3 regions of the Rhizobium sp. 01L419 genome follow, and region 3 is predicted to be linked to each of the others. Evidence: predicted binding sites of a transcription regulator. Region 3 holds the regulator's gene; each other region holds the start of a gene.
The links. The regulator LexA, encoded in region 3, represses DNA repair genes until DNA is damaged. The targets are predictions, from matches to a motif close to TGTTCNNNNTGTGTTCNG.

Region 1 (7,940 bases), on a different contig from region 3:
CCTCGCTCTTCGGCTACAAGGGCGAGAACCACATCAAGCTCGCCACATCAGTCGAGTTCATGCATACGGCAACGCTGCTGCACGACGATGTCGTGGACGAAAGCGACCTGCGCCGCGGAAAATCGACCGCCCGCACGATCTGGGGCAACCAGGCAAGCGTTCTCGTCGGCGACTTCCTGCTTGGCCAGGCCTTCCGCATGATGGTGGAAGTCGGCTCGCTGGAAGCGCTCGACGTGCTTTCTTCCGCGGCCTGCGTCATCGCCGAGGGCGAGGTGCTGCAGCTGTCCGTTGCCAAGAACATGGAAACGACCGAGGACGACTACCTCTCCGTCATCCGCGCCAAGACGGCAGCCCTCTTTGCGGCCGCTGCCGAAGTCGGACCGATCGTTGCCGAGACCAACAAGTCCGGCCGCAATGCGCTGAAATCCTACGGCATGAACCTCGGGCTCGCCTTCCAGCTCGTCGACGATGCGCTGGACTACGGCGGCAAGGCGGCCGATCTCGGCAAGAATGTCGGCGACGACTTCCGCGAGGGCAAGATCACCCTGCCCGTCATCCTCGCCTATCGCCGCGGCACGCAGGAAGAGCGCGCTTTCTGGCGCGATGCGATCGAAGGCGGCAACAGCAGCGATGCCAATCTGGAAAAGGCCCTCGGCCTGATCACCAAATACGGTACGCTCAACGACACGATCCAGCGTGCCGTCCATTACGGCACGATCGCCCGGGATGCGCTCGCACCACTGCCGGACAGTGCCTGGAAATCGGCGCTGATGGAAGTCATCGACTTCTGCATCGAGCGCGTGAACTAAAGCGTGTCACGATATCCGGGATTTGCTTGACGTATGTCGTTATCGCAAAACCGCCGCGCCCTCTTGCGCGCGCGCTTTAATCAAACGTCCTTGAACGAGGGCTGAATTTCTTGCAGGGCCGCTTCAAAAAAGCCATCCTGTTATGAATCAGTGTTTGCAACTGATTTTGCGGTCGACGTGTTCAGCTGGCCGTCCCTGAAGAAAGGTTTTCTAATGCGGCAGAGATTTGTCACCCGTCTCCTTTCGAGCGCAGCCCTGGCGGCGGTCCTTTCGCTCGGCGGAATCGGCGGCGTGAACGCCGAAGACGCGGCCAAGGCGGATGATGCCGGCAAGACCGTGACCTTCGATCCGGACAGCGTTTCCACCTTCTCGGGTGCGTTCCTCGCTGCCCGCACGGCCGATGTGGACCATGACTATCCGACCGCGATCGAGCTCTACAAGAAAGCCTTGCAGATCGAGCCGGGCAATCCGGAAATCCGTCAGCGCCTGATGATCTCGCTGCTGCTCAACGGCGACATCAAGGACGGCGTGAAATATGCCAACGACCTGAAGGGCGACCCGACAGTCGAGCGCATCACCACGATCGTGCGCGGCATGGATGCGATGCGCCGCGGCGAATTCAAGACTGCGGAATCAATCCTGAAATATGACGGGCCGAACGATCTCGACCGCATGATGAACGACCTTTTGCTGGCCTGGGCACGCGTCGGCGCAGGCCGCGGCAAGGAAGGGCTCGCCATGGTCGAGAAGATGAAGGGGCCGGATTGGGTCCGCATCTTCCAGAATTACAATGCCGGCGCGATCGCGGTCGTCAATGGCGACGTCAAATCCGCCCGCCAGCACCTGAACGATGCCGTGCTTGACAAGGAAGGCGGCGCCACCGCGCCTGATACCTTCATGCGCGCCATCATGGCGCTCGCCCGCCTCGAAGCCTCGCAGGGCAACAAGCAGAAGGCGCTCGACGCCGTCTCGGTCGGCGATAACCTGCTGCCAAACTACGCACCGTTGAATGCCTTGCGCGACAGCATCGAGAAGGGCGAAAAGCAGGAACAGCAGGTCAAAAGCGCCGAAGAAGGTGCGGCCGGCGTGCTCTTTTCGGTCGGCGGTGCGCTGAACCGCGACGGCGCCGAAGACATCGTCTCGCTCTACCTGCAGACCGCCAACGCGCTTGATCCCAACAGCGCCGACACGCTGGTATTGCTCGGCGGCATTGCCGAAAAGCAGAGCCAGATGGACCGCGCCATCGCGCTTTACCAGAAGGTGCCGGCGAATTCTCCGATGCGCCGCATCTCCGAACTGCAGCTCGGCCTGGCGCTGGCCCAGGGCGGCAAGGTGGATGACGCCCGCAAGCATCTGCAAGCGCTGATCGTCTCCGACCCGAAGGATATCAGAAGCTATCTCGCCTATGGCAGCGTACTGTCCGACGCCAAGGACTATCAGGCGATGGCCGACAATTATGACAAGGCCGTCGAGGTGATTGGACCGCTGCCGGGCCGCGCCGACTGGAGCGTCTTCTTCCAGCGCGGCATCGCCTATGAGCGGCTGAAGAAGTGGGATCAGGCGGAGCCGAGCTTCCGCAAGGCGCTGGACCTTAATCCCAACCAGCCGCAGGTTCTGAACTATCTCGGCTATTCCTGGATCGACATGAACCGCAACCTCGACGAAGGTCTTGAGATGATCAAGAAGGCCGTCGAGCTGCGCCCTGACGACGGTTACATCATCGACTCGCTCGGCTGGGCCTATTTCCGCCTCAACCGCTTCGACGATGCTGTCGATGAGCTGGAGCGTGCCGCCCAGATCAAGGCAGGCGACGCGACGATCAACAACCATCTCGGCGACGCCTACTGGCGTGTCGGCCGCAAGCTCGAAGCCGTCTACCAGTGGAACCGCGCTCTCGCCTCCGAACCCGAGGAGGCCGAGATCCCGAAGATCAAGGAAAAGATCGCCAACGGCCTGCCGGCCCAGGATGACGACTCCAAGGCTGCTGACAAGAAGCAGCCGGACCCACAGCCGGTGCCGCCGCCGCCGGTCGACAAGAAATCCTGAGGCCGCATGCCTGAAACGGGCATACCGCTTTCCGTAACAGGCGATTTCGCCGTTACCGAAGATGCCTGCGCAAAAATCAATCTGGCCCTGCATGTGACGGGCCAGAGGCCTGATGGCTACCATCTTCTCGAAATGCTGGTGACATTTGCGCGGTATGGCGACCGGCTGAGCTTTGCGCTCGCAGACGCCGACGATTTTACGCTTTCCGGCCAGTTCGCCGATGCGCTGGCCGATGATCCCGGCACCAATCTCGTGCTGAAGGCGCGCGACCTGCTGCGGGAGGCGGCAGGCGGTGCTCCGCCCGTGCGCATCCATCTGGAGAAGAACCTGCCAGTCGCCTCCGGCATCGGTGGCGGTTCAGCCGATGCGGCAGCGACGCTGCGCGGGCTGATGCGCTTGTGGGATGTGGCGCTTCCGGCCGAAATCATCGCCACCCTGGCGCTGAAACTTGGGGCCGACGTGCCGATGTGCCTGAAAAGCACGCCGCTGATCGCACGCGGTATCGGCGAAAAGATAGAGACGGCCGATGCCCTGCCCTCCTTCGCCATGGTGCTCGCCAATCCGCTGAAAGGCGTTTCCACACCCGAGATCTTCCGGCGGCTTGTCAGCAAGAATAATCCTCCGCTGGTCCTGATGAAGACGCCGCACTGGATGGAAGCCATACGGGCGACACGCAATGATCTTGAGCTGCCAGCGCGGGAAATGGTTCCCGAAATCGCGGAGATTTCAGACATGCTCGCGGCAGAAGGCGCGCTTTTCACCCGCATGTCCGGCTCTGGCGCGACCTGCTTCGGCATCTTCGAGACACCCGTTGCTGCGCTGCGCGCCGCTGAGCATCTTCACGCGACCCGCCCGGACTGGTATTTCCAGTCGACGGAGACTTTCGCAGGAGGTGCATGATGGCAGGCCTGGACGAAAAACGAGCTTTTATACCCCTCGGCATTGCGGTTCTGACCGTTTCGGATACGCGCACGCTGGCTGACGACAAATCCGGCGATACGCTGGTGGCACGGATTGCGGAAGCCGGGCATCAACTGGTCGACCGCGATATCGTGCCTGACGACCGCGAGAGGATCACCGCACGCGTACGCGCCTGGACTGAAGCCAAGGAGATCGACGTCGTCATCACCACGGGCGGGACCGGCTTCACCGGTCGCGACGTGACGCCCGACGCGCTGGAACCGCTCTTCGAAAAGCGGATGGACGGGTTTTCGGCCGTGTTCCATCGTATTTCCTACGACAAGATCGGCACTTCGACGATCCAGTCGCGCGCCACGGCAGGTGTCGCCAATGCCACCTTCATCTTCGTGCTGCCGGGCTCGCCGGGTGCCTGCAAGGACGCGTGGGACGGCATCTTGAAGGCGCAGCTCGACTACCGGCAGATGCCCTGCAATTTCGTGGAGATCATGCCGCGTCTGGACGAGCACCTGAAGCGCGGCGCGACGAAATAGACCGGCTACAAGTGCGGCATTCCCTATGTCGCAAGGCCCGGCAGGGTGGGCATCGTTTCCCAGCTGTCACCGGACAGCAGCACGCAGCTTATGCCGTGAACATCCGTGACGACGAGCGTCCAGGTGCCGCTTTCGGCGGCATAAACCTCAAGAACGGCGTTCTGGTCGATCAATCCGACGGCCGTGAGCTTTTCAGCAAAATTGCTGTTCAGGAAATTGACGATCTCGGATCGGCCTGCGCAACTGCGCATCATCTGCGATGCTGCCGGATGCGGGTGCGCGATCACCAACATCGTCAATATGACCGCCAGCAGGCCGTGGACCATATCGCGTAGCATGACGCACCTCCTTTCGCCGGGAACCCGGCAGAAGAGGAGATTTTCGCTGACCTGTTCCGCCGTTCACCGGCATCCATGGCCATCCGTTACGAAGCGAGGCGCTTCGGCGGCGCCATAGCCAAATTATAGCGCGAAACCCTATTGGGCGCCATCTTTTCGCAATGTCGAGGAATACGGCAGCTACCGCGCAGCGCGGGCGACCCAGGAGGGAATCAATTCGCTGGAGAGCCGGTGCGGCTTCTGTGCCTTGACGAATTCGGTAAGGCGCATGCCGCTCGTTGCGGCTGAAATGGCAAGTTTCTTCGGAATGAGCAGGCCGAGTTCCAGTGGCGGCCTAGCACGACCGACTCGCTGGAAGAAGGGGCGGCGATAGCCGCGCGAGGCAGTAAAGCGTGCGGGGACCTTGTTCAACGCCACATATTCCGAGACCTCATCGATCCACCCCGCTTGCGGCCTCGCACCCGGCTCGACAAAGAGCAGCCATTCGCCGCGGGCTGAACGGATGATGTCCTTGATATCCCACTGCGAATGGAAACGGCAGCCGGCCGCATCCGCCACCCGCGAGGTGCCGTCGCGCGAGCCGTGATCGAGCACGACCACATCGCTGACGAGGCCTTCCACGGCGCCTGCCACCAATGCCGATAGAGTCTGGGCCAGCTCAGGTTCCTGATCCTGGCATTCAAGAACGACGGTCAACATTGCCTGTTTATAGAGCGCCGCACAAAATTTTGCCAGCGCGACTTTCCTCATTTTGTTCTTGCATTGTTCACGTTTTGCGGATAGGAATTTAATCATCAAAACGAGCGGGATCGAGCGTTTTCCGCCGCTGGAGAATCCGATGAGACCACAGTCCCTTGCAGGGCAGGACGCATTTGCGCCTGCCAATACGGCAGATATTGCCGACGCGATGATCGCGACCTCCGGGCTGCGCATCGAGGTCGACCGACGGCGCGGTCGTGGCGCGGGATTGAACCCCAGCGGCCGCTTCGAGCCCATGCAGCGCGAGACCTTCGACGACGGCTGGCAGAGCCTGGAAGAACTGCCGCCCTTCAGGACCGAAGTGCAGATCGAAAAGCCACGCACCGCTATCACCCGCAATGAGTCTCCCGATCTTTCCTTCGACCGATCGATCAACCCCTATCGTGGCTGCGAGCATGGCTGTATCTACTGCTTTGCCCGACCGACGCATGCTTATATGGGCCTTTCGGCAGGGCTGGATTTCGAAAGCAAGCTCTTCGCCAAGCCGGATGCGCCGAAGCTTCTGGAGCGCGAACTCGCCAAGTCGAGCTATAAGGTCCGCGTCATCGCGATCGGCACCAATACCGACCCATATCAGCCGATAGAGAAGGAATGGCGCGTCATGCGGCAGCTCCTCGAAGTGCTGAACAAGGCCAATCATCCCGTGGCGATCGTCACCAAGTCGGCGATGATCCTGCGCGACCTCGATATCCTCACGGAGATGGCGGCAAAGAACCTCGTTCGGGTCGGCATTTCTGTGACGACGCTCGACCGCAAGCTTGCGCGCCTCATGGAGCCGCGGGCATCGACACCGACGCGCAGGCTGGAGGCGATCCGTATGCTTTCCGAGGCTGGTGTGCGCACGTCAGTGATGGCCGCGCCGGTCATCCCCGCGCTCAACGACCACGAGCTGGAACGCATCCTCGATGCTGCCAAGGCGGCGGGTGCTGAAGAAGCGAGCTATGTGCTGCTGCGGCTGCCGCTCGAGGTGAGCCCGCTGTTCCGTGACTGGCTGCTGCAGAATTATCCTGATCGTTATCGCCATGTCATGTCACTGGTGCGCTCGATGCGCGGCGGCAAGGATTATGACGCAGAGTTCGGCAAGCGCATGAAGGGTGCGGGACCCTATGCCTGGCAGATCGCCCGCCGTTTCGAGATGGCGGCAAAGCGGCTTGGGCTGACCCGTCGAAGCCTTGCTCTGCGCGACGACCTGTTTGTGCCGCCCAATGGCAGCGGCGTGCAGCTTTCGCTGCTCTGACTGATTGTTTTGCGTAAGGCGTGAAGAAGACCTGCCCTGCGTCTTCTGCCTTGCGCAATTCCCGCGGATGGCCGTGACCGCACCATCCGCCGGACCGCCCCCGGCCGTCGCCGCCCTGATCCGGGGGCTTGCAGGAAATCGGGTTGGCGTGCGAGGTTCAACCGCATGAAACGTCGCACGTCACCCGATTCTCCTCTGCTCTTTGAAGAGGTCCCCCTCGTGCCGGATTTCCGGCTTGAGCTGAAAGCCCGCAAGGCTGGCCACTGGCCTGTCGCGGGCGCAGATGAGGCCGGACGCGGACCGCTTGCCGGACCTGTCGTTGCTGCAGCCGTGATCCTCGATCCCAAGCGTATCCCCGAGGGGCTTAACGATTCCAAGCAGCTTTCGGCGCAGCGGCGCGAGGAGTTGTTCGTCCAAATTCTTGCGACCGCAACAGTCTCCATCGCCTCCTCCAGTTCCACACGCATCGACGAAACCGATATCCGCAAGGCAAGCCTTGACGCCATGCGCCGCGCGATCTGCGGCCTTGCCATACAGGCAAGTTATGTGCTGACGGATGGGCTGGATGTGCCGACAGGGCTCGACTGCCCTGGGCAGGCCGTGGTGAAGGGTGACGCGCGATCCGTTTCGATCGCGGCCGCCTCCATCGTGGCAAAGGTTACGCGCGACCGAATGATGGCGCGGGCGCATCTGGTGTTTCCCGAATATGGTTTTGCCGCTCATGTCGGATATGGCACGGCGCAGCATCGTTCCGGCATCGAGAAGCACGGGCCGTGCACCCTACACCGACTGAGCTTCCGGCCACTCCGCAAGGACGGCGTCGTGGGAGACGTGAATGGGGGAATGCTGGAGGAGTAAACTCCAGTGCGATATCCGCCTCGTCTTTGCGAACCACAGGGGGCGGGACACCATTTGCATCATATAGAGCGTTTCTGAGGTAGGTTCCTACGGAGCGGCTCTCTTTGCGGCGCGGCGCAGCCATTATAAGATCACACATCACGCCAATCACGCAGCATCTGCCAAAAACAAAAAGCCCCACCGAAGCGGGGCTTTCCAATCCTATAGAGCTGCAGCTCAGTTCAGACGAGTTTTCACTTCGCCGACGGCCTGACCGAAAAGCTCGGACTGAACCTTGCCATCAGCCTGTTTGCCGATAACGGATTCAGCGGCTGCGATGGCGAGATCGACTGCAGCAGAGCGAACAGCCTTCATTGCGTCGGCTTCGGCCTGCTTGATCTTCTGCTCGGAAAGAGCCGTGCGATTGGCGACGAATTCTTCCGTTTTCTTCTTCGCTTCAGCG
Region 2 (7,940 bases), on a different contig from region 3:
CATGCGCTTCATTGCCTATCTCGGCCTCTGCGCCGCCTATCTGCAGGGCGGCCTCAACAAGCTCACGGACTTTCCGGGCGCGATCGGCGAGATGAGCCATTTCGGCCTGTCGCCTGCGCCGCTCTTTGCGGTGCTCGTCATCGTCCTGGAGCTTGCCGCCTCGGCCATGATTCTCTTGGGTCTCCTGCGATGGCTGGGTGCGCTCGCCCTCGGTGGCTTCACACTCATGGCCACCTTCCTCGCCCTGCGTTTCTGGGAGTTACCCGCTGGAATGGAGCGCTTCATGGCCGCCAATTCCTTCTTCGAACATCTGGGTCTTGCCGGCGGCTTCCTGCTCGTCGCCTGGCTCGATCTGAGTGAAAAAGCATAGGGCAACCTGCACCTAAGCATCACTTCCGCTGACCATTGCAAAATGTTTCCTGACCGTGTCAGCACCGCGGTGCAAACCATTCGCCCCCTGGGCGTAGATCCTGCCAACCCCAGCATAGGACAAGTTCAATGCCGACGATCACCACCAAAGATGGAACGACGATTTACTATCAGGATTGGGGCAACGGTCAGCCGATCCTCTTCTCCCACGGCTGGCCGCTCTCGGGCGACGCCTGGGAAGTGCAGATGCTCTATTTCGCCCAGCAGGGCTACCGCGTCATCGCCCACGATCGCCGCGGCCATGGCAAGTCCTCGCAGCCGTGGAACGGCAACAATATGGATCAGTATGCCGATGACCTCGCCGAGCTCATCGAGAAGCTCGACCTGAACAACCTTATCATGATCGGTCATTCCACCGGCGGCGGCGAAGTCGCCCACTATATCGGCCGCCACGGCACGAGCCGCGTAGCCAAGGTGGTGCTCGTCGGCGCCGTTCCGCCGCTGATGCTGAAGACGCCCAACAATCCCGAGGGCACGCCGATCGAAGTCTTCGACGGCATTCGCAAGGGCACGGCTGGCGACCGCTCGCAGTTCTACCGTGACCTCACCATGCCCTTCTACGGCTTCAACCGCGATGGCGCCAAGGTCAACGAAGGCCTGCGCGAAACCTTCTGGCTGATGGGCATGGCCGGCGGCATCAAGGGCCACTACGATTGCATCCGCGAATTTTCAGAAGTCGATTACAGCGAAGACCTGAAGAAGATCGACGTTCCGGCCCTGCTCATCCACGGTGATGCCGACCAGATCGTGCCGATCAAGGCTGCCGCCGAAAAGGGCATCAAGCTTCTGAAGAACGGCACGCTGAAGGTCTATCCGGGTGCCCCGCACGGCCTCGCCCAGACGGAAGCCGACAAGTTCAACGCCGACGTTCTCGCCTTCATCAAGGCCTGAACCGCCTTTGCACTGATTTAGCGGCCGGCCGGGCCGAAGGAGATCACCTATGCTTCGTTTATCCCTAGCTTTTACCGTTCTTCTCGGCCTGGCCGGCGTCCCGGCCTATGCCGCCTCGCCGCAATTCGGCGTCGGCGCGCAATATGATACGACCCATGTCTATGTCGCGCCAGGCGACGTGGACGCCTTCGCCAAAAGCTTCCTCGCCACCTTCGGCGGCACCAGCACAAAGCAGGTGACGGCAACCGTCACGCCGACGCCGAGCAGCACTACATCGCAGCTTCTGCAGACGCCATCAGGCACCGTCTCGCTCTTCGGCTTCAAGACGCCGATCCCCTATCCCTTCGGTGCCGAACGATCAGGTTACCTCGTCACCGATCTCGACAAGGCGATCGCAGCCGCAAAGGCCGCCGGCGCCGATCTCATCGTCGCCCCCTTCCCGGATCCGATCGGCCGCGATGCCGTCATCCAATGGCCGGGTGGCGTCAACATGCAGCTTTACTGGCATACCACGGTGCCGAACTATCCGGCCTTTGCGTCCGTTCCGGAAAACCGCGTCTACGTCTCCGCCGACCGTGTCGCCGCCTTCACCCACGCCTTCCTCGCCTTCTCGCAGGGCAAGGTTATCACCGACGAGGAGAAGGCGCCGGGTATCGAGATCGGCCTGCCGGACAAGACTTTCCATCGCCTGCGCATCGACTCCATCTTCGGCCGCATGACCGTGCTCGTCACCGATGGCCAGCTGCCCTTCCCCTATGGCCGCGAGATGAGCGGCTATGAGACCGCCGATCTCGATGGAACGCTGCAGAAAGCCAAGGACAGCGGCGCCGAGATCCTCGTCGCGCCCTATCAGTCGGGCGACCGCCGCGCTTCCATGGTGGAATTCCCCGGCGGCTATATTGCCGAAATCCACGCCGTCGCGGCAAAGTAACGACACTAAACGATAAGAGGGAAAAAACGATGCGCCCAGCCCTGCCCGTGCTTCTGAGCCTTACCGGCGGTTATGTCGATACCGCCGGCTTCCTGGCGCTTGGCGGCCTCTTTCCCGCCCACGTCACCGGCAACTTCGTGACGCTGGGCGCGGCGCTCACTCACGGGACATCAGGCATCATCGCCAAGCTTCTGGCTCTGCCCGTCTTCTGCCTGACGATCCTCCTGCTGCGTTACATCACGCACAATGTCCCGGCCGGCGACGAGAAGGGCCTGCGCATCCTGCTCGTCATCAAGCTTATGTTCCTCATTGCCGGCGGCGCCTGCGCCATCTGGCTGTCGCCCTTTACCAACCCGGACGGCCTGCCGCTGGTCGCGACCGGCATGCTGCTCGTCGTCGCCATGGCGATCCAGAACGCCGCTCACCGCATCCATCTCGGCGCAGCACCCCCGAGCACGCTGATGACCGGCACCACGACACAGATCATGATCGACCTCGCCGACCTCGCCCATGGCAGTGCCGGCGATCAGGCAAAACCCCTAAAGACCCGCCTGTCGCGCATGGTGGTCGCTGTTTTCGCCTTCGCGCTCGGCTGCGGTCTTGCCGCTCTGCTTTACGCCACGGTCGGCACCTGGTGCTTTGCTCTGCCGCCGCTTTTTGCGCTCGTCTCGGTCTGCCTTGCCTTCGCTGGCCCTCAAACCGCCTGAAGCAGGTCGCGCAAAACTGTGCAGCGGTTTTGCGATTGCGACTTGCGTCAAACAAGGACTTGAGGATAGCTGAGCGCCTGGGAATGAAAGCAGAACAACTTTCTGGTCTTTCCTTCCCGAATCACTACATTACGCGGCATGAGCAATAGTTTCGACGATATGCCCTTCTTCGACGAGGAACCGGGCGAAACGCCGCGCAAGCCGCAACAGCCCGCCGCACCCGCCGGAAGAGCACCTGCCGCCGCCGGCGGTATCGCCGCCCGCGCCATGGCAGCCCGCGATGGCGGTCGCGCCGATTATCTCGCCGGCCTCAACCCGGAACAGCGTGAAGCAGTCGAGACGCTGGAAGGCCCAGTTCTCGTACTCGCCGGCGCCGGCACCGGCAAAACGCGTGTGCTCACCACTCGCATCGCCCATATCCTGTCGACCGGCCGCGCCTTCCCTTCGCAGATCCTGGCAGTGACCTTCACCAACAAGGCAGCGCGCGAGATGAAGGAGCGCATCGCGGTTCTCGTCGGCGGCGCCGTCGAAGGCATGCCCTGGCTCGGCACCTTCCACTCGATCGGCGTGAAACTTCTGCGCCGCCACGCCGAACTTGTCGGCCTGCGCTCCGATTTCACCATCCTCGATACCGACGATGTCATCCGCCTCATCAAGCAGCTGATCCAGGCCGAAGGCCTCGACGACAAGCGCTGGCCGGCCAAGCAGTTCGCCGGCATGATCGATACCTGGAAGAACAAGGGCCTCGGCCCCGCCGATATTCCGGAAGGCGATGCGCGCGCTTTCGCCAATGGCCGCGGGCGCGATCTCTATTTCGCCTATCAGAACCGCCTGTCGACGCTGAACGCCTGCGATTTCGGCGACCTTCTGATGCATCCGATCGCGATCTTTCGCAAGCAGCCGGATCTGCTCAAGGAATATCACCAGAAATTCCGCTACATCCTCGTCGACGAGTATCAGGACACCAACACCGCCCAGTACATGTGGCTTCGGCTTCTCGCCCAGCGCCCCAAGGGCGAGCTGCAGAATGTCTGCTGCGTCGGCGACGACGACCAGTCGATCTACGGTTGGCGCGGCGCGGAAGTGGACAATATCCTGCGCTTCGAGAAGGATTTCCCCGGCGCCAAAGTCATCAAGCTCGAGCGCAACTATCGTTCGACCGCCCATATCCTCGGCACAGCCGCCCATCTGATCACCCACAATGAAGGTCGCCTCGGCAAGACGCTCTTCACCGATCGCTCCGATCCGGATGATGCCAAGGTGCAGGTGCATGCCTCCTGGGATTCCGAGGAAGAAGCCCGCGCCATCGGCGAGGAAATCGAGCGCCTGCAGCGCGGCGATGCCGACGGCAGGAAGCATCTGCTCAACGACATGGCGATCCTGGTACGCGCCTCCTTCCAGATGCGCGAATTCGAAGACCGCTTCGTCACCCTCGGCCTGAACTATCGCGTCATCGGCGGCCCGCGCTTCTACGAGCGCCTCGAAATCCGCGACGCCATGGCCTATTTCCGGCTGGTCTCGCAGGGCGCCGACGACCTCGCCTTCGAGCGCATCGTCAACACCCCGAAGCGCGGCCTGGGCGACACGACAGTGCGCGCCCTGCACGACTATGCCCGCGCCCGCAACATTCCGATGCTCGCGGCCGCCGCCGACATCATCGAGACGGACGAACTGAAGCCCAAGGCCCGCAAAGCCCTCTTCGACGTGATTCAATCTTTCCGGCGATGGCAGGAACTGCTTGAAAACACACCACATACCGAGCTCGCCGAGCAGATTCTCGAAGAATCCGGCTATACCGACATGTGGAAGAACGACAAGAGCGCCGAAGCGCCAGGTCGGCTGGAAAACCTCAAGGAACTCATCCGCTCGATGGAGAGCTTCGAATCCATGCGTGGCTTCCTGGAGCACGTCTCGCTGGTCATGGATGCCGAGACCAACGAGAACCTCGACGCTGTCTCCATCATGACGCTGCACTCTGCCAAGGGCCTGGAATTCGACACGGTCTTCCTGCCCGGCTGGGAAGAAGGCCTTTTCCCGCATCAGCGCTCCCTCGATGAAACCGGCCGCGCCGGCCTGGAGGAAGAACGCCGTCTGGCCTATGTCGGCATCACCCGCGCCAAACACCGCTGCCACATCTGGTTCGTCTCCAACCGCCGCATCCACGGCCTCTGGCAGTCGACCATTCCCTCGCGCTTCCTCGACGAACTGCCGGAAACCCATGTCGAAGTCGCCGAGATGGAGCAGAATTACGGCGGCTACGGCCGCGGTGGCGGTTACGGCCAGTCGCGCTTCGACAAGGCCGATCCTTTCGCCAACTCCTATTCGACGCCCGGCTGGAAACGCGCCCAGGCCAACAAGACCGACGCCACCCGTGACAACTGGGGCAGCCGCTCCGGCCATGCGGTGGAGCGCATTGGCTACGGTGAAAGCGGGCCTCGCGGTCGCACCATCGAGGGCGAACTGGTAGCGAAGTCCACTGCCACCGAGCCCTCGCGCTTCGCCATCGGCGACCGCGTCTTCCACATCAAATTCGGCAACGGCTCCATAGCAGGTATCGAAGGCAACAAGCTGACCATCGATTTCGACCGCGCCGGCCAGAAGCGTGTGCTCGACGGGTTTGTGGAGCGGGTTTGACCATTCCATCGCCTTGGCCTTTCCAGGGAATCACAGGCCCAACTTTTCGCTCTTCTCCAGATGACAAAACGCCGCTTTGACCCGACTCGCAAACAGGCATAGCCCGATCACTGCCCGCCCATGAAAGGCAGGCTTCACAAGACCTTCAAAGGAGGTTCAAGTGACCAGTGTTTCACCTCTGGGCAGCGCGCTGACCCAGTATAAAGCCCCCCTCAATCCACTCGATACGAACGGCGATGGTGTCGTCTCGGCAGACGAACTTGCCGCCGCTTCCCAGTCCTCAACAACCAACGCAACGACGGCTGGTAAATCGTCCGCCGGCGACGACGGTTCTTCCGGCTCCGATGTCGTCCAGAAGATCACAGCCGATATTCTGAAGCTCATGCTACAGCTCCAGAAGACGGATGACAGCGACAGCCAGTCCGGCACCGATGCCGATGGGGACGGTTCCAAGGGAGCACTCGCTGCCCTGGATTCGAATGGCGACGGCAAGCTCACTACGTCGGAAATTCTTTCGGCCGACCCGCAGAAGATTGCCGCTGCCGGCGGTGACGATGATGACAGCGGCCTGATGGCCAAAGTCCTGACCGACATGCAGACTGCGCTTCGCGCATACCAGACGACCTATGGCAACTCGCCCGCCGCTGCCGGCGACAGCGACCAGACGGCCTGACGCAATGAGGCTCCGCCGGGGGAGCCTCGCTGAACAGGCAAAACGCTTTGATAGGCGCAGAGACAGCCTCCCCGCGCCCTCCGCTTGTGCTGGCGTGATTTATCGGAGAGGTTGCCAACATGATTGACCCTTCTTCGATCGACATGAAAGTCTTGCGGCAGATCGGCTGGGATCACTGGGATCCGATCGGCATCACGCCGTGGAAAGATCCGGCATGGCGCAGAGCTGTAGCCGACGAATACGATTCCTATCTTCTCCGCGCCGCCGGCATGATTCTCCAAAACTCTTCACTGGAAACAGTTGCGGCTTACCTAGACGAGATCGTCGTCATCAATATGGGGCTTGGGCCCGTTAGTGCTGCAATTCATGGCGCGTCGGTTCGAACCGTCGAAGCGATGGCCGCCTGTCTTCGAACCGAATCTCACGACGCACGAGATGTCCAATGACGGCAATCCCCACGCTACAAACCGAACGACTGATCCTGCGGCCTCCCGTGATGGAAGACTGGCCGGCCTACCACGCCCTGATGATCACCGATCGCGCCCTCTACATGGGCGGCCCGCACTCGACCAAGGCGGCCTGGGGCATGTTTTGCCATGACGTTGCCCTATGGACGCTTGAAGGCCACGGCGCCCTGATGATGGAGGATCGCGCCACAGGAGAATGCCTCGGCCAGGTCGGGATCAACTACGGCCCGCTTTTCCCGGAGCGTGAGCTGGGCTGGCTCGTCTATCGCCAAGCCGAGGGCAAGGGCTATGCCTACGAGGCCGCTGTCGCCTTGCGCGACTGGGCCTTTGCGGTGCGCGATCTGAAGACGCTGGTGAGCTACATCGCTCCCCAGAATGTGCGGTCGATCCGGCTTGCCGAACGACTGGGCGCCATACCGGATGCGATGGCAGAGCGTCAGGCCGGCGATGAGGACGATATGGTGTTCAGGCATCCGGTCCCGTAGTGCATGCATAAACTCTAATACAAAAGGCGAGATACTTGTCAAATTCGCGTATAGGACGAGCATCACCAGAAAAATTACCTTGATGCTGCCATTTGCCACCCTTCATACTAGAAATAGCACTTGCGCGTTGCCTCCCGGAAATCCACTAGTTGATTGCGCTGACACGGGTTGGCATTTTGCAGTGCGATATGCGTAAGGATGGCTTGATGAAGGCGTTGCTGCTCGTCGATATTCAGAATGGTTTCTGTCCCGGAGGCAATCTGCCGGTTCTCGATGGCCATGAAGTCGTTCCCGTCGCCAACAGCCTCATCGACAGCGGCAAGTACGATCTGATCGTCGCCTCGCAGGATTGGCATCCGGCCGATCACGGCAGTTTCGCCTCCTCCCACACCGACAAGAACCCTTTCGAAATGGGCGAACTCTCCGGCAAGCCGCAGATGCTGTGGCCGGATCACTGCGTGCAATATACGCGTGACGCCGAACTACACCCACAGCTCCACTCGGCGCAGATCGACCTCATCCAGCAGAAGGGCGAAAACAGAAACGTCGACAGCTATTCCGCCTTCCGCGACAACGATCAGCATGCCCTGACAGGTCTTGCCGATTTCCTGGTTGATCAGGGTGTCACCGAACTCGACGTCTGCGGGCTGGCGACCGATTATTGCGTGAAATTCTCCGCGCTCGATGCGCTGGAACTGATCCCTGGCGTCAAGGTACGCTTCA
Region 3 (7,940 bases):
GTTGGCGCCGAGGCGTGACTTGTTCGGCGTACCGTCGAGCTCGATCATGATCTTGTCGATCTGAATCTGGTTTTCAGCGTCGATGCCGCCGATCGCGTCGAAGATCTCGGTATTGGCGGCTTCGACGGCCTTTTCGACACCCTTGCCGAGATAGCGCTTGCCACCGTCGCGCAGTTCGACGGCTTCATGCGCGCCAGTCGAAGCGCCCGAGGGAACAGCCGCACGGCCCATGCTGCCGTCTTCGAGATAGACATCGACTTCGACGGTGGGGTTACCACGGCTATCGAGAATCTCGCGGGCGATGATATCGGTAATTGCAGTCATGGTTTTTTCCTGCTCGGTGGGTGGATAAATCGTTTGAAACCGTCTTAATCGAAGGTGCGCAAATTACAATGGCAGTTTGCGGCACCCTTCGGCATGCAGTTCCACTCGTCGCTATATTACGATCATGTCAGGCTTTTGACTGTCAGCCTTTAGCGATCGCGTCGAAAGCCAGCAGCTTTTCCAGAAGCCGCGGCATATCCTTGAGATAGACCATGTTCGGGCCGTCGCAGGGCGCGTTATCCGGGTCCTGATGAGTCTCGATAAAGACCCCAGCAACACCGACCGCCACGGCAGCGCGCGCGAGCGTCTCCACGAATTGCCGTTCTCCGCCGGAGGTTTCCCCCTGCCCGCCCGGCTGCTGGACCGAATGAGTGGCGTCGAAGATAACTGGCGCACCGGTGGCTGCCATGATCGGCAGGGAGCGCATGTCGGAGACCAGCGTGTTGTAGCCGAAAGAAGCGCCGCGCTCGCACAGCAGAATGTTCGGATTGCCACTCTGATTCAGCTTGCCGAGCACGTTCTTCATATCCCAAGGCGCCAGGAACTGGCCCTTCTTGACGTTGATGACGCGGCCCGTCTTGGCAGCAGCCACCAGAAGATCCGTCTGGCGAGACAGGAAGGCCGGTATCTGCAGGATATCAACGACCTTCGCTACTTCGGCGCATTGTTCTTCGCTGTGAATGTCGGTGAGAACCGGAATGCCGAGTTCCTTCTTGAGATCAGCGAATACTTCCAGCCCCTTCTCAAGGCCGACACCGCGTTTGCTCGACAACGAAGAGCGATTGGCCTTGTCGAAAGACGTCTTGTAGACAAGCCCGATGCCGAGCTTGGCGCACAGTTCCTTCAATGTGCCAGCCACCATGAACGCATGGTCGCGGCTTTCCATTTCACAGGCGCCGGCGATCAGCGACAAGCGGCCGGTATTGGAGAAGGTGACCTTACCGGCGCCCTCGCCGACCGTCACCTGGGAATTGGTATTGGAGCTCATGATGTTTCCTCGAAGGCGAAGAGCACGCCCTGGCCGGGCGCGGGCTTCACCAGAATACGGTTGCCCTTGCGTGTATAGGTCACCCCGTTAGCAGCCAAATGCGCTTCTGTCACGGCAAGATCGCCCGCATGGAAAAGGATCGCCCGCCCACGCAGGCCGCGATCGGTGTCCGGCGTCGCCAGATCGAAATAGGCCTCCAGACCCGCCGGGTTCATCAGACTGATCTTTGTGTTTGCCAGAGGAACTCTCACCCCAAAACCGGTCTCATCTGCGGCGTCGGCTCTTGCCACGCCACGGACGAATTCGCCGAAGGCCCAAGGCTCGGGCGCGGCTAGAACTATCTCGGCAATTCCGGTTACGCCGTTGACGTGAGCTTCGAGCGCGCTGCGGTCAGCAGGGAGCGGATTGACGCGTTCGACGGCGAAGAGAAAGAAATCCGGTGCCCGAAGGTCGCCGGCGAAGGCGAGCCGGAAGCCGGCAATGCTCTCCGTGCCATCCGGCATTTTCACGGGACGTTCGAACTGCAACACAGAACCAGCGCTAATGCCGCCTTTAACGAATCGAGCATGTTCATGCTTTGCATCCGCGGCACTGAAGGCGATAGCAGACAGGCCCTCGCTGCCGCATCGAAAACGAAAGGCCTGATCGCGGGCTGTGAAGACATTGCCGTCGCGCGCCGTCCTGTCGCTCTCCTCGACACTGGCGATGCCGAGCGGCTCGAGATAGCTCCTGTCGGCGAAGAAAACGCAGGCATTTTCCGTACCGAAGGGATGGCGCGCGTCCGGAGCGACGGTGAAGCCCAGCTTGCCCAACCTCTCGCGTGCAAGGGCGATATCGGTAACCGGCAAAACGAGATGATCGATCGCAAGCGTGTCTTGGGTCATCAGCTACTCTCCAGCAATCACAAGGAGATGTGCTTCAACAAGCCTTACGAAGCAAGGCCGGACGGGACGGGCGCCGACAAAAATAAAATTCTCAACACAATGGAGAGAAATTTTACGAAAATTTAGCCACTTGCGGAACACATATGGAACATATAGTGTCCGTTCTGGATTTGTTTCAATACTGGGGTCACACGCCGATGCTCACGCGCAAACAACAGGAACTTCTTCTTTTCATTCATGAAAGGATGAAGGAATCCGGCGTTCCGCCATCTTTCGACGAGATGAAGGACGCCCTGGATCTGGCCTCGAAATCCGGCATTCATCGGCTGATCACGGCGCTCGAAGAACGCGGCTTCATTCGCCGGCTTCCGAACCGGGCGCGTGCGCTCGAAGTCATCAAGCTGCCGGAAGCCTATAGCTCGAGCCTGCAGCCAAGGCGCGGCTTTTCACCAAGCGTCATCGAAGGCAGCCTCGGCAAGCCGCAACCTGTTGCGCCTCCCGCCGCGGCAAAGTCAGCACCTGCGGCCGACAACGGCAATTCGGTTTCCGTGCCGGTCATGGGGCGCATCGCTGCCGGCGTGCCGATTTCGGCAATCCAGAACAACACCCATGACATCACCGTTCCCGCTGATATGCTTGGCTCCGGCGAACATTATGCGCTCGAAGTTCGTGGCGACTCGATGATCGAAGCCGGCATCTTCGATGGCGATACCGTCATCATCCGCAACGGTAGCACGGCCAATCCGGGTGACATCGTCGTCGCACTCGTCGATGAAGAGGAAGCGACGCTCAAGCGCTTCCGCCGCAAGGGCGCATCGATTGCGCTCGAAGCCGCAAACCCCGCTTACGAGACTCGCATTTTCCCGCCGGATCGCGTCAAGGTCCAGGGCAAGCTCGTCGGCCTCATTCGTCGCTATCACTGACCGGTGACGGGCCAACATCAGCGAATGTGTCGCTACGCCAGTCATAGGCACGGTGGCGCATCCAGGGCCGTCGCAATGCGTCGAAGGTAGCGGCAACCGCAACTCCGCCATCTGTGAAACGAAGCTCGATCGCGCCTGTCTTGCGCAATGTTTCGCCAGTAAAGAGCATAGCTCCGGATCGGCAGCCGTCGAAACGCAGACGGACAGGGGTGACGACGATATCGGCCGTATCGCAGGCAGGGCCCAGATAGGCTGCATTGTCGATAACCGTCAGTTTCTTTCCATTGCCGAGCATGATGGCGCACCAGGCACCTTTCAGGCACGAGAACCGTGACGGCGAACCGATCGCGACACGTCTCATCGACTCTCTGGCTTCATTCTGTTGATCCCGCGAGAGCTGCAGTCTTTTGCCTTCGGGCGCAGTGGGCCTATTGGCAGCTTCCAGCGTGACTGGCTTCCTGTGCTCTTCGATGGCAAGCGCCCGCTGCCATTGTTCGAAGATGAAGGCGGGTGGCTTTTCGCGGTTCGAAGCTATCGCCTCTCCATCGACAACAGCAACGAGGCTACCGTCTTCGGCAATGGCGATGTCGGGCATTGCCTCTGATGGCAGCGCCGCGACAGCAAGCGTGGAGAGAGTGACGATTGCCGTTCCGATATGCCGCAGTCGAGTTCTGAGGAGGGTCAGCAGCAGAAAACCGAAAACGGCCGTCGGGAAGTACCAACCCGGCAAACGGCCCACATCGATATTGCCACCCCAGCTCGATACCGTCTTTGCGATTGTGATCACCAGATCGAGCCCGAAGCCTGCCACATGCCATGCCCAGCCGTCCAGGCCAAAGGGCATCAGCAGCATCGCCAGCATCCCAGCCGGCATGACGATGAAGGAAATCACCGGCATGGCCGCGAGATTTGCCGGCAGGCCGTAGGCTGTCAGCCGGTGGAAATGCTCAATCGAAAACAGCGCGGTAGAGAAGCCACCAATCAGCGACGTCAGGAAAATGCCACCAAAGAAACCGCCGACCACGAAGAGGGGTTTCATGATCGGCAGGTTGGCAAAGACATTCTCCCACATCGGCCGGCCTTTCCAGAGATCGTAGCCGGCGACCAGGGCAAGTGTTGCGGCAAAGGACATCTGGAAACTCGGCCCCAGCACCTCCGATGGCGAGATCGCAAGGATCACAAGAGCGGATAGCGCCACGTTTCTGAGGCTGATCGATGGCCGGTCAAAGAAGACGGCAACCAGCATGATGGCCATCATGATGAAGGCACGTTCAGCGGAGACGGCAAAGCCGGAGATCAGATAGTAGGCTGTCACCGCCGCGAGCGCACCGGCCGCCGCGATTTTCTTGGTCGGCCACGCCTGGGCAATGCCGGGAAAAAGGCTAAGGACGACGCGCAGGCCGACAAAAAAGATGCCGGCGGAAAGCGCCATATTGAGACCGGAGATCGCGACGATATGGGCAAGGCCGGACTGCCGCAGCGCGTCCGTCGTGTCATCCGAGATCGCCCGCCTCTCGTCGGTGACAAGCGAAGCGGCAAAGGCGCCGGTATCGCCCGGCAGGGTGGAGCGTATGCGATCGCCGATGCCACTCCTGAGGCGATAGAGCCATTCGAGTGTCGCCTCACCGACCGAGCCCGCTTGCTGTGGCTGCAAGGCAAGCTTTTTCGGCGCGCCATAGAAAAAGCCGTTGGCGCCAATGCCGTCAAAATAGGCACTGAAAGCAAAATCATTGAGGTGGGGAAGTGCGGGGCCTGCCGGAGGCGTGAGACGCGCCCTGCCCTCGATGACGTCGCCAAGCTCGAAAGGCTGCGCGGCGCCTCTCACGAGCACTGTAATGCGTTTAGGCGGACGCTTGATCTGCGGCGCGTCGGTTCCGGTGACGTCAAGAATGTAACGCCAGCGCCCCCGCCCGTCGCCTTCGCGGCGCTCGATCCTGCCGGTTACCGTTGTTGCTACGGCTGAATCAAGGATCAGGGTCTGCGCCCGCCATGTTTCAACCTGTGCCGAAAGCATTCCGCCGGCAAAGAGAAGCAGAGCAGAGAGCATCGCCCGCAATTTCGTCCGGCGATACCCGCAAAGTACGACGGCACCGAGGGCAACAAAAAGGCAGAGACCAAGCGAGACAGCCGGAAAATCCGAAGCTGCCAGAAACCAGGTCGCGGCACCTGCACCAAGGAAGACCGGCGAAAAAAGAATGAGGCGACCGTAGCCAGCCTCTTCAGCGGCCATGCGGACAGACGATCGGATGTGTCGTTTCGCAACGGCGATCAGCCGCCACGGAAACGGAACCGTAGCCTGCGTCCTTGCCAGTTGCGTCACAATGGCGCGCGGTGCGGCATCAGCAAAATCCATCTTTGCATCAATGGATTGCACATGCCGTTCTGCTGTATCGAACCCCGTCATATTCGCTTGGACCCGCCCCCGGAGATCGGCAGAATGCAACCTCAGATCAAAACTCGCAAACAATAATCGATTGAAATACGAGGAAAATTTGCGGCAGCAAAAATCCAGTCAAATCATGGTGTTCTGATATGCGTGAGGCTCATCGCTGCACTGCCTAAAAGATGATGCCGCGATGCACAAAATGGCGTCACGGTAACTTGGCATTAGCTTCGCGATCATATAGCTATCGCTTAGGACGCTTAACCCTTATGGCGCTTTTGCGGCGCCACCGCCACCCCGGAGGATCAGCATGACGGATCAAAGCGCTACAATCAAAATCGGTGACAAATCAGTCGACCTCGCCGTGCGAAAAGGCACGGTCGGACCAGACGTGATCGATATCGGTGCACTCTACAAAAACACGGCTTCCTTCACGTACGACCCCGGGTTTACGTCGACCGCATCCTGTGAATCGAAGATCACCTATATCGACGGCGACGAGGGCGTTCTGCTGCATCGCGGTTACCCGATCGAGCAGCTTGCCGAGCACGGCGACTTTCTGGAAGCCTGCTACCTGCTGCTCTACGGCGAACTGCCGACCGCCGCTCAGAAGAAGGATTTCGACTATCGCGTCACGCACCACACCATGGTGCATGAGCAGATGAGCCGCTTCTTCACCGGCTTCCGCCGCGACGCACATCCGATGGCCGTCATGTGTGGCTGCGTCGGTGCGCTTTCGGCATTTTATCACGACTCCACCGACATTACCGATCCTCACCAGCGCATGGTCGCCAGCCTGCGCATGATCGCCAAAATGCCGACGCTTGCCGCCATGGCCTACAAGTACCATATCGGCCAGCCCTTCGTTTACCCGAAGAACGACCTGGACTACGCGTCCAACTTCCTGCGCATGTGCTTTGCCGTTCCTTGCGAAGAATATGTCGTCAATCCGGTGCTCGCACGCGCCATGGACCGTATCTTCATCCTGCATGCCGATCACGAGCAGAATGCTTCGACCTCGACGGTTCGTCTCGCCGGCTCCTCGGGCGCAAACCCGTTCGCCTGCATCGCCGCCGGCATCGCCTGCCTCTGGGGCCCCGCTCACGGCGGCGCTAACGAAGCAGCCCTCAACATGCTGACGGAAATCGGCACTGTCGACCGCATTCCGGAATATATCGCCCGCGCCAAGGACAAGAACGATCCGTTCCGCCTGATGGGCTTTGGTCACCGCGTCTACAAGAACTATGACCCGCGCGCCAAGATCATGCAAAAAACCACGCATGAAGTTCTCGGCGAACTCGGTATCAAGGACGATCCGCTTCTCGAAGTCGCCATGGAACTGGAGCGCATTGCGCTGACCGACTCGTACTTCATCGAGAAGAAGCTCTATCCGAACATCGACTTCTACTCCGGCATCACGCTAAAGGCCCTGGGCTTCCCCACGACCATGTTCACCGTGCTCTTCGCTCTCGCCCGCACCGTCGGCTGGATCGCGCAGTGGAACGAAATGATCGAAGATCCGGAACAGCGTATCGGCCGTCCGCGCCAGCTCTATATCGGCGAACCGAAGCGCGACTACGTGCCGGTTTCCAAGCGCTAAGCGCTGACTTCATAGACAAAAGAAAACCCGGTCAGGAATGGCCGGGTTTTTTGTTGGCTAGAACATCAAGCAATATTTGCGCCGCATGCTCGCCAGGCGGCCTTTCCGTCTGCATACGCTGCCAGATGAGATCGTAGCCTTCCTTCACCGCCTTGAGCTGGTAGGTGTCGGCTGACAGCCTCTCCATCCAGCGCGCGAGGCTTGCGCCGCGAACGATGTCGTTCAGATATTCGGGCACGACCGCGTAGTCGGCGATCAGATTGGGCAGTGCGCCGCTCCAGGTCTTGATGCCTGATGTCAGCATGCGCATGATCCAGTCGACCTTGTAGGCGGAAACGACGGGGACATCGGCAAGCGCCAGCTCCAGGATCACGGTGCCGGACGCCGCCATGGCCGCATCGGCTTCGGTGAAGGCTTTCCATTTCGCTTCAGCGCCGACGACGATGTCAGGCTTTACCGCCCAGCCTGCTGTCATTTCTCGCACGAGGGTTTCCCTGTGCGCCACAGTCGGCAGAATGAAGCGCTTCGCACCATTGCGGGCAACGAACTCGTTCGCGGCGGCTTCGAAATAAGGCAGAAGCTTCCTGATTTCGGACGAACGCGAACCAGGGAGGAGCAGGATCGCACCGTTACCGGGCTGCCGGCCAGCACGCAGGCGTCGGGTCTCCAGAAGTGTTGCATCGGCGACGAGACGGTGGCCTACATAGGTGGTCGCAGGTCCGTTGAGACGCCGCATCACCGCCGGCTCGAAAGGAAGCACCGCTAGCACATGATCGACATAGGCGAGCATGCGTTGCGCGCGATATTCCTTCCATGCCCAGACACTCGGACAGACATA

Region 1: the regulator LexA is predicted to act here: its motif matches at 5,397-5,414, upstream of AC1DUP_RS33050 (PA0069 family radical SAM protein).
Region 2: the regulator LexA is predicted to act here: its motif matches at 3,038-3,055, upstream of AC1DUP_RS02925 (ATP-dependent helicase).

The regions. Positions count from the first base shown of each region.
Region 1 covers NZ_JBFTSM010000025.1:12,277-20,216, forward strand. The annotation lists gene AC1DUP_RS33020 (polyprenyl synthetase family protein) at 1-809, shown strand, start outside; gene AC1DUP_RS33025 (tetratricopeptide repeat protein) at 1,023-2,855, shown strand; gene AC1DUP_RS33030 (4-(cytidine 5'-diphospho)-2-C-methyl-D-erythritol kinase) at 2,862-3,755, shown strand; gene moaB (molybdenum cofactor biosynthesis protein B) at 3,755-4,306, shown strand; gene AC1DUP_RS33040 (hypothetical protein) at 4,330-4,644, opposite strand; gene AC1DUP_RS33045 (glycosyltransferase family protein) at 4,825-5,343, opposite strand; gene AC1DUP_RS33050 (PA0069 family radical SAM protein) at 5,483-6,640, shown strand; gene AC1DUP_RS33055 (ribonuclease HII) at 6,806-7,498, shown strand; gene AC1DUP_RS33060 (F0F1 ATP synthase subunit B) at 7,715-7,940, opposite strand, start outside.
Region 2 covers NZ_JBFTSM010000001.1:586,571-594,510, reverse strand. The annotation lists gene AC1DUP_RS02945 (DoxX family protein) at 1-370, shown strand, start outside; gene AC1DUP_RS02940 (alpha/beta fold hydrolase) at 499-1,320, shown strand; gene AC1DUP_RS02935 (glyoxalase) at 1,370-2,251, shown strand; gene AC1DUP_RS02930 (YoaK family protein) at 2,281-2,958, shown strand; gene AC1DUP_RS02925 (ATP-dependent helicase) at 3,097-5,592, shown strand; gene AC1DUP_RS02920 (EF-hand domain-containing protein) at 5,753-6,265, shown strand; gene AC1DUP_RS02915 (hypothetical protein) at 6,385-6,711, shown strand; gene AC1DUP_RS02910 (GNAT family N-acetyltransferase) at 6,708-7,217, shown strand; gene pncA (bifunctional nicotinamidase/pyrazinamidase) at 7,424-7,940, shown strand, end outside.
Region 3 covers NZ_JBFTSM010000019.1:114,333-122,272, forward strand. The annotation lists gene eno (phosphopyruvate hydratase) at 1-324, opposite strand, end outside; gene kdsA (3-deoxy-8-phosphooctulonate synthase) at 467-1,312, opposite strand; gene AC1DUP_RS29855 (VOC family protein) at 1,309-2,196, opposite strand; gene lexA (transcriptional repressor LexA) at 2,394-3,119, shown strand; gene AC1DUP_RS29865 (ComEC/Rec2 family competence protein) at 3,100-5,523, opposite strand; gene gltA (citrate synthase) at 5,813-7,102, shown strand; gene lpxB (lipid-A-disaccharide synthase) at 7,134-7,940, opposite strand, start outside.